2 regions of the Dorea sp. 210702-DFI.3.17 genome follow, and region 2 is predicted to be linked to the other one. Evidence: predicted binding sites of a transcription regulator. Region 2 holds the regulator's gene; the other holds the start of a gene.
The links. Region 2 encodes HrcA, which represses chaperone genes, less so after heat shock. Its sites were predicted from a motif close to TGTTAGCACTCNNNNNNNNNGAGTGCTAACA; they were not measured.

Region 1: LI149_RS07900 (Hsp20/alpha crystallin family protein) is a predicted target of HrcA. The motif match lies at 2,966-2,996, and genes of this name have one in related genera.

What each region holds. Positions count from the first base shown of each region.
Region 1 covers NZ_JAJCNB010000012.1:22,777-27,841, reverse strand. Annotated here, with positions in the region: gene LI149_RS07915 (hypothetical protein) at 1-478, opposite strand, end outside; gene LI149_RS07910 (sodium-dependent transporter) at 689-2,065, opposite strand; gene LI149_RS07905 (hypothetical protein) at 2,440-2,874, shown strand; gene LI149_RS07900 (Hsp20/alpha crystallin family protein) at 3,147-3,569, shown strand; gene LI149_RS07895 (Hsp20/alpha crystallin family protein) at 3,713-4,171, shown strand; gene LI149_RS07890 (HD domain-containing protein) at 4,360-5,025, opposite strand; partial or broken gene LI149_RS07885 (PhoH family protein) at 5,050-5,065, opposite strand, start outside.
Region 2 covers NZ_JAJCNB010000001.1:413,752-418,816, forward strand. Annotated here, with positions in the region: gene dnaK (molecular chaperone DnaK) at 5-1,882, opposite strand; gene grpE (nucleotide exchange factor GrpE) at 1,896-2,531, opposite strand; gene hrcA (heat-inducible transcriptional repressor HrcA) at 2,549-3,592, opposite strand; gene LI149_RS02080 (hypothetical protein) at 3,849-4,142, opposite strand; gene LI149_RS02085 (replication-associated recombination protein A) at 4,249-5,065, opposite strand, start outside.

The DNA.
Region 1 (5,065 bases), on a different contig from region 2:
GCATTTCATCATAGCACATAGACTCCTCTTCATATTCCAATTGCGATTCAAGTTCACTTCTATCACTACGGTTTGCATTACAAGAATAAACAACAAATTTGTCCAAATAATCAAGCAGTGTATCTAGATTCTGTTCAGCATCCCTCAAAGCACTCTTTGCATGCTTCGCATCCTGACTTAATTTTATACATTCCTCTATCAGTTCATCACAAGTCTTATCTTCAAGTTCATTATACGGGTCATCCGGATCTCCCTCTAACACATGTGTTAGACCACGACAACACCAGGAAGCTACAGCTTGGTTAAAGTGCCACATTATGCTATAAATATATGCCCCAACAGTATCCCCTGATCCTGAATAATGATTTTCTACTACTAGTCCATAATACTTAGAATCCTCTTCCGGTATATTCTCATTGTAAACCTCTGCCATATCTGCGCCTTCTACATCTAATATTTCTTCCCAGTCAATTCCCATAGTAAAGTTCTCCTTTTCTTACGTACTTCCTTGATTTGTTAAGCTTATTTTATCATACCATAATACTGGTCTGTAATCTATGTGGATTTAACCTGCCAAGCATTTCTTTTATGTGAAAATAGAATTCTCCTCAAAATAAAATAATCCCATAGCAGGTACTATCACGCGTGTACCTGCCAGGGATTATTTTATGGTATATAAATTACATATTTACATGGAAATCCAGCCAAATGCGTTTGCCACGGAACTTGCCAGAATAATCATAGCAAAAATCGGGCAGAGATATTTAATCATGACTACAAATATCTTCTTTCTGCGGAACGCAGCTTCCCCATGTCTGATTTCCTCTTCTATGCGGTCTATGCCAACTACTTTTGATACAAATATACTTGTCATCATAGCTGCGATTGGCATCATCACTGAATTTGTCAGGAAATCAAAGAAATCCAGGAACTGCATTCCAATGATTTTTACAAATGCCAGCGGTCCATATCCAAGACAGGATAATGTTCCAAGGGCAATCATTATAATTCCGATTACGGCTGTAGATTTTCTTCGGCTCCAGCCAATCTCATCTTCAAAGGTTGAAACTGCACTTTCTGTCAGTGCAATAGAACTTGTCACTGCTGCAAATAATACCAACAGGAAGAATAAAATTCCTACAACTGTTCCAAATCCCATATTTGCAAATACTTTCGGGATTGTAATGAACATCAATGCCGGACCTGCCTGCAGTGTATCCGGATCTCCTCCGGAAAATGCAAAAACTGCCGGAATAATCATAAGTCCTGCCATAATTGCAATTGCTGTATCGAATACTTCTACATTTCTTGTAGAATCTTCAATGGAACTGTCTTTTTTCATATAAGAGCCAAATGTAATCAGAATACCCATAGCAATAGACAGGGAATAGAACATCTGTCCCATAGCCGCCACAACCGTCATCCATGAAAAATTCTTCAGATTCGGCACGAGGAAATATTTCACTCCTTCAATAGCTCCTGGTCTTGTCACAGAATAAATCGCAATAATGACAGACAGAACGACCAAAATCGGCATCATGAACTTTGAAACTCTTTCGATTCCATTTCTCACACCTGCATAGATGATTGACAATGTGAACAAACAGAAAATTACAAAACAGATTTCTGTCGATGCTCCATTTGAAATAAATTCAGAAAAATATCCATCTGCCGCCAGTTTTGTACCATTTCCCTTCACATACTCAATCAGATACTTAATGACCCAGCCTCCGATCACGGAATAATATGGTACGATCAGCACTGGAATGATTGCATTGATCCAGCCTCCAAAGGAGAGCCACCCCGCTTTCTTTCCAAATGCTTTAAATGCTCCTACAGGACTTTTTCTTGTCATACGTCCCAAAGCTGATTCGGCAACAATCATTGTGTAACCGAATGTCAATGCGAGCAAAATATAAATAAGAAGAAAAATTCCTCCACCATACTTTGCTGCAAGATACGGGAATCTCCAAATATTTCCCAATCCTACTGATGCACCCGCCGCAGACAGTACGAAACCTATCTTCCCCGAAAAGGTGCTTCTTTTGTTCTTTTTTGTTTCCATCTCTCTTTTACCTCTGATCTGCTCTTATTGCAGATCAGGCTTTCCCTTTCTCACGCCCAAGGCCTCTATGCCCTGGCTTTAAATTAATCCCGGCTATTCTTGATTTATCTTTTGCCGTATTGATTCATTTTATCACAAATCACACCTTTTATCTAGTGTAGAAAGCAGTGTATTTCTGCGGTGTATTCAGTATAATCACATTGCTCTGTCGAATAAAATACTGTATAATGAAATTCATCTGAAAACGAAAGGGATTTACATTTAGCTTTCGTTCAAATTGGCTGTTAACTATAGGAATCATTGTAGGAGGAACACTCTTTTTATACTTTGTGGGCTTGCAATGTATTGCAGGATATTTATGGAAAAGGAAGTTGGTGACAATAGGCGCAATTTTTATAGGCTGCTTCTTTGTGTCTACTGTCAGTGAAAATCAGGTGGTTTCAGGGTTAAACACGGTAGCATATTTTCTTGCAGGTTTTGTTTTGGGAATACCTATTGCCTGGTTTTTCTTATCAGCAGGTCGAATTGCGTTTCGAATAATGAGACATGAACGCCTGGTTAATTCCGGTTCGTATACCGGTTCTACTGTTTCTTATAACTCAAATAACAAATGGGACCAGGAAAGAGCCGAAAGAGAACGGCAAGAGCGTGAAGCGGATCAGCGTGCGAAAGCTCGTTATGATGCCCGTACCAATCAATTAAAAGCAGAGTATGATGCCCGTACTGCCGCGGGATGGGGAAAAACAGGCGCAGAACGAAACTTCCGTAATGATGCGGATTATTGGAAAAATCAGCAAAAAAAATATTAACATTGAAAATAAGAGGTTACAGCATTGAAAATTCAGTGCCACAACCTCTTATTTTTGTACAAAAAAACAGTTCACAGATTTTTCACAAAATAATTAGCACTCACCTCTTGACAGTGCTAATAATAGGTGTTATATTACAGTTAGAACAAAGGAAGGGAACAAAAAGAAAGATAAGATTCCTGATCCGAAAGGTTCTGGCACACAACACATCGGATTTCTCCGACAGTGCTTAAATATATTTTATGAATGTCTTTTGAAAGGAGATATGACTTATGATGTTACCTAGTATTTTTGGAGAAAACTTATTGGACAATTGGTTTGATGATGGTTGGAATTCATGGGATTACAGCAATACAAGCCTCATGAACACAGACATTAAAGAGAATGATAATGATTATGAACTGACGATGAATCTTCCAGGTGTTAAAAAAGAAGATGTCACAGCAGAGTTGAAAGATGGTTACTTAACAATCCATGCTACATCTAATCAGAACAAAGATGAGAAAGATGAAGATGGCAAATATATCCGCCGTGAGCGTTACAGTGGTTCCTGCAACCGTAGCTTCTATGTTGGAGATGCTGTTACAGAGGAAGATATTAAGGCCAGCTTCGAGAATGGTACTTTGAAGATGACAATTCCTAAGAAGGAAGCAAAGGCTGTACCGGAGAAGAAATTCATTTCCATTGAAGGATAATTTCACAGCAAAACTGTATACAAGTTTTAGATTTGTTACACCTTCTTTGTAACCGTGGCGGTTCAAAAGAACCGCCTGCGGATCACATAGATGAATAATTTGATTATAACGATTTTAGTATATATTTTTAGGAGGAATGACTTATGTTACCTAGCATTTTTAATGATAATTTATTTGATGATTTCTTTAACTTTCCATTTTACGATGACAAAGCAGAGCGTCGTGCAGAGAAAAAACTTTACGGACATCATGCTCACAACCTTATGAAAACTGATATCAAAGAGAAAAAAGACGGTTATGAGTTAGAGATGGATCTTCCGGGCTTTAAGAAAGATGAAATCACCGCTGAATTGAAAGACGGTTACATGACCATCAGTGCAGCAAAAGGTTTGGATCAGGACGAACAGGAGAAAGATACAGGACGTTATCTTCGTCGTGAGCGTTACGCCGGTGCCTGCCAGAGAACGTTCTATGTTGGAGAAGATGTTACAGAAGAGGATATCAAGGCTGAGTTCAAACACGGTATCTTGAAACTCTTCATTCCAAAGAAAGAAGCAAAACCAGCTGAACCAGAGAAAAAATTCATCTCCATTGAAGGATAATTTTCTCTCCCATTGAGAGTGTTTTCCTGTGAGATAGAATTTTCTCATAAATGTAATTTCCCCTCTTACCGGAAGAACCTGTCACTGGCAGGTTCTTCCAGATGCTTCGGCAACGAAAAGAAGTGTCACATCCCACAGTGGCACTTCTTTTTATTTGCATTTTATTTATACTTTTTTATTCTTTATAATCAACAGATTTTATTTCCATTGGCTTTCATTTTAAATTTTAATCCCAGTATTTCTGCTGCTCTTTTACACATCAGCATGCGCTGCAGGAATATTTCAAAATAATCTAAAATGGAGCATATTTCTTCATCAAGTTCAATTTCCAATAAGATCACTTTCTTCTCAACATTAACCTGAAGACTGGAGGCAACTGCCGCATAATTAACACGATCGTGCATATCAAAATTCTCTTTGATTGGATTCCTTACACGGTTTCTTCTGACATCTGTCTTATCTGCCAGGATCAATGCCGCAGAAACAGCATCTACTGCAGTCCCAGTTTGTTCATCATGCTGACCGATTGCACTGACAATTGCCGCGATATCTTCATCTGGAAACTTCCATTCCCGAAGTAGCTGAAATGCCATCAGGGCAGAACTATGTGCATGATCTACACGATTGACACAATTTCCCATATCATGCATATATCCTGCAATTTGGGCAAGTTCTACCGTATGTTCGTTATATCCTAATTTTTCCAAAATATCTCCTGCTGTCTCGGCAACTTTTACTGCATGTCCTCTGGAATGTTCTGTATATCCTAAGATTCCTAAAACTCTATTCCCCTGTTCAATATATGCATTCACCTCCGGTATTTTTTTGATTGATTTATAAGTTATTTTATCCAATTTAAATATGTTCCCTTCTGTTATTTATAATCTTCGAATT
Region 2 (5,065 bases):
TGCTTTAGACTTCTTTATAATCTCCGTCTACTACATCGTCTCCCTGGAAACCGTCTGGTGCCGGTCCTGCCTCTGGTCCTGCCTGAGCACCTGCTCCCTGTGCTCCCTGTGCAGCTGCTCCTGCCTGCTCATACATCTTTGTGAACAGTTTCTGAGCACTTTCAGAAAGCTTCTCTTTACCAGCTTTAATCTCAGCAATCTGAGCGTCTGTAATATCGTCCATATTTACTTTTTCAAGAATCTCTTTCAGTGCTTTGCAGTCAGCCTCTACACCAGCTTTATCGTTAGCATCCAGTTTATCTCCAACTTCCTGGATAGCTTTCTCTGTCTGGAACACTAAAGCGTCTGCCTCATTCTTTGTATCGATTCCCTCTTTACGTTTCTTATCTTGAGCCTCAAATGCTGCAGCCTCTTTTACAGCCTTATCAATCTCATCATCAGACATGTTAGATCCTGCTGTAATTGTGATGTGCTGCTCTTTACCTGTTCCAAGGTCTTTTGCAGATACATTTACGATACCATTGGCATCGATATCGAATGTAACCTCAATCTGCGGTACTCCTCTTGGAGCTGGTGCGATTCCATCAAGCTGGAATCTTCCGAGAGACTTGTTGTCTTTTGCGAACTGTCTCTCACCCTGTACAACATTGATGTCAACAGCTGTCTGGTTATCTGCTGCTGTTGAGAAAATCTGGCTCTTCTTTGTAGGAATTGTTGTATTTCTCTCGATCAGTCTTGTAGCAACTCCACCCATAGTCTCGATAGACAGTGACAATGGTGTTACATCAAGAAGAAGGATATCTCCAGCGCCTGTATCTCCGGCAAGTTTACCACCCTGAACAGATGCTCCAAGTGCTACACATTCATCTGGGTTCAGAGATTTGCTTGGCTCTTTACCTGTCAGACGTTTTACTTCTTCCTGTACAGCAGGGATACGTGTTGATCCACCAACAAGAAGTACCTGACCAAGTTCAGATGCTGTAATTCCTGCATCAGACAGAGCTCTCTGTACCGGCTCAGATGTCTTCATAACAAGATCATGTGTCAGCTCATCGAATTTAGCTCTTGTAAGATTCATATCAAAATGCTTCGGTCCTTCAGCAGTTGCTGTGATGAACGGAAGGTTGATGTTTGTTGTTGTTGCGGAAGACAGCTCTTTTTTCGCTTTCTCTGCAGCTTCTTTTAATCTCTGAAGTGCCATCTTATCTGTAGATAAGTCAACGCCTTCCTGTTTCTTGAACTCAGCAATCATGTAGTCCGTAATCTTCTGATCGAAATCATCTCCACCAAGTCTGTTGTTACCTGCTGTTGATAATACTTCGATAACTCCATCACCAATCTCAATAACAGATACATCAAATGTACCACCACCAAGGTCATATACCATGATTTTCTGCTCATTCTCATTGTCAAGTCCATAAGCAAGTGCTGCTGCTGTAGGCTCATTGATGATACGTTTTACATCAAGTCCTGCAATCTTACCAGCATCTTTTGTTGCCTGACGCTGAGCATCGTTGAAGTAAGCAGGTACTGTGATAACAGCCTCTGTTACTTTCTCTCCTAAGTATCCTTCTGCATCTGCTTTCAGTTTCTGAAGGATCATAGCTGAAATCTCCTGTGGAGAATATTTCTTATCATCGATTGTTACTCTGTAATCAGATCCCATCTCTCTCTTAATAGAAGAGATTGTTCTCTCTGCATTCGTAACTGCCTGACGTTTTGCAGGCTCACCAACAAGACGCTCACCTGTCTTTGTAAATGCTACAACTGATGGTGTTGTTCTTGCTCCTTCTGTATTTGCAATAACTGTTGGCTGTCCACCTTCCATAACTGCTACACAGCTGTTTGTTGTTCCTAAGTCAATACCAATAATTTTGCCCATGATCTATTCCTCCTTAATTTGCTACCTTTACCATACTGTGTCTCACTACTGAGTCACGATACATATAACCTTTCTGGAACTCTTCTGCGACTTCATTCTCTCCGAAGTTTTCATCTTCCACATGCATCACTGCATTATGGAAATTCGGATCGAACTGATTGCCAAGCGCCTCTATCGGCTTAACCTCAACGCTCTCCAGAACTGTCATAAATTGTTTGTAGACCTTTTCCATTCCCTGAATGAACGGGTCTTCTTTTTTCTCTTCCGAAACTGCATCTAATCCTCTTTCGAAGTTATCTACCACCGGGAGAATCTTCTCTATGATATCTTTCGCTCCTACTTCGTACATCTGGGATTTCTCCTTTTCTGTACGTTTGCGGAAGTTATCAAACTCTGCCATCTGACGAGTAAGTCTGTCTGTCAGTTCTTCAATCTTCTCGTCCTTTTTGTCTTTCTTATCCTTCTTGCCGAAGAATTTTTTTGAAGCTTTTTCTTCTGTCTGATCCTCTGTCCCTGCTTCCTGTTCTTCAGAAGCTTCTTCTGTCTTGGCTTCTTCTGCTTCATCTTTTGAAGCTTCTGCCTCTTTCTTTGCCTCTTCTACGGCTTCTTTTACCATATCTTCCTGACTTTTCTTTTCTTTATCTTCCAAGGATCAATTCCACCTTTCTATTCCTCTTTATGAAACATCTGATCCAGTTCACTCTGGAGACGCTTCATTGACTTTAACACATTCTCATAATCCATTCTTTTCGGTCCGATAATACCTATCGTTCCCTTTACACCGTCCCCTAATTCATAAGTGGCGGTGACAACACTGCAATCTTTCATAGTCTTCACCGGAGCCTCATCTCCGATATATACCTGAATGCCTGTGTTCTCTTCATTGGATAAAGTCTGCGTAACGAGATCTGTAAGCTGCTGCTTTTCTTCGAATGCACTGATAATTTCCTGTGCACTCTGCTTATCACTGAGTTCCGGATATTTAAAAATATTTGTTGCACCGCTTGTGTAGATCTGCATGTCTTCATCGACCTGAATAACTTCTGCAACTGCATCCAATACATTCCCCACAACCTCGCTGTGGATTCCGGCTCCTTCTTTCAGTCTCGCGATCAGTCCAAGATTAATCTCTTCTATAGACATGCCATTAAGTGTTGTGTTCAGAAGCATGTTGAGTTTTAACAAGTTCTCATTGTTGATTGGCTCATCTACATGTATGATCTTATTCTTGATCACATTTCCATCAAGCACGATCACTGCAATCATCTGTTCCTCATCAACCATCGTAAGCTGTATGAACTTAATCCGGTTGCGATTATTCATCGGTGAAGAAACCAGTGTCGCATAGTTCGTACTGTTCGCCAGAACTTTTGCTGCCTGTTTCAGAAGCTGATCCATCTTATCTGCTTTCTCAAGCATCTGATCCTGCATCTCACTTAGTTCCTGTTCTTTCTGCTCCATCAGCATATCTACATAGAGTCTGTAGCCTTTGTCCGAAGGAATACGTCCAGCAGACGTATGAGGCTGTAAAATATATCCAAGTTCTTCCAGATCCGCCATCTCATTACGAATGGTTGCTGAACTTAAGTTCAGATCCGTGTACTTGGAAATTGTTCTGGAACCCACCGGCTCGCCTGTCTCCAGATAATTCTTAATGATTGCCTGAAGGATCTTTAATTTTCGTTCGCTCAGTTCCTGTTCCTGAATCATCATATGCCTCCTTCTTTCGGATTTGTTAGCACTCATTATATTGGAGTGCTAACACCTTTCGACTATTAATGTATCACTCGATTTGACTTTTGTCAACAACATTTCTTACTTTTTTGTGAAATAAATATGAAGAAAAATAATCTTTCCATTATACGAAAGAAACTGACAGATGCAATTGGGAAAAATTGCATCTGTCAGTTTCTTTTTTTATTACAGATTTAAATTCTTTTGTTTTCAGCTACTTTGATTTTTTATATTAGCTTAACTCGATCTTCTCTGCCTCTTCTGGCTTGAAGTCGTTCTGTAAATCGTAGATGTTGTGTCCTGTAGACTCGGTCAGAACCTTTCCTTTGTAAGAATAGCAGCGAATAAATCTCTGCTTGTCAATGCTTGACCAGTGCTCAACATCCCATGTCAGATATCCATCTGCATCAGATTTCTCTCCTTTAAGATAAATGTCTACCTGACGTCCGGATACCATAATGTCGATAAGTCCCTGTGTTCCGTCTACTTCTACTTCTGTTTTGTTTACTGAATCGTATACCTTCATTTTATTTTCCCTCCTGATAATAACATACACTCTGGCGCCACATTTCTGACGACAGTACAGATTCTGCTTCGATTATACGTTTTCTCTATAAAAAATTCAAGCTTTTCTATGAATTCTTCTTTAAAAACTCCATCCATTCTTTTATTTCTTTTTCATGTCCGTTGTCACTCGGCTCATAAAATTTTGCTTTTTGGATTTCGGAAGGCATATATTGCTGTTCCACATAGTGGTTCGGATAATCATGTGCATACTTGTAACCCACACCATGTCCAAGTTTTTGTGAACCTTTATAATGAGCATCCTGCAAATGCGCCGGCACCGTAGTTTTATAATTTCTTACATTTTCCATAGCGGCACTGATTGCTTTGACTGCCGCATTACTCTTTGGTGCTGTTGCCACATATGTCACTGCCTGAGATAAAATGATCTGGGATTCCGGCATTCCGATCCGCTCTACTGCCTGGGCTGCTGCCACAGCCACTTGTAGCGCCATCGGATCTGCATTTCCAACATCTTCCGATGCACAGATCATGATCCTTCTGGCAATAAATTTCACGTCCTCCCCTGCATATAGCATTTTTGCAAGATAATATACTGCCGCATCAGGGTCTGACCCCCTCATACTTTTGATAAATGCAGAAATCGTATCGTAATGATTGTCTCCTGTCTTGTCATAGCGCACTACACGTTTTTGAATACACTCGGACGCCACGTCAAGTGTAATATGGATCTTTCCGTCCGCACTTCGCTCTGTCGTGAGAATCCCGAGTTCAATAGCATTCAATGCATTTCTCGCATCTCCTCCTGCAATGTCTGCAAGGAACTCCAGTGCTTCCTCGTCAATTTCCGCATGATAGCTTCCCATACCTTTTTCCTGATCATAGACTGCCCGCTTCAAAAGTGTTTTGATATCTTCTTTTTCA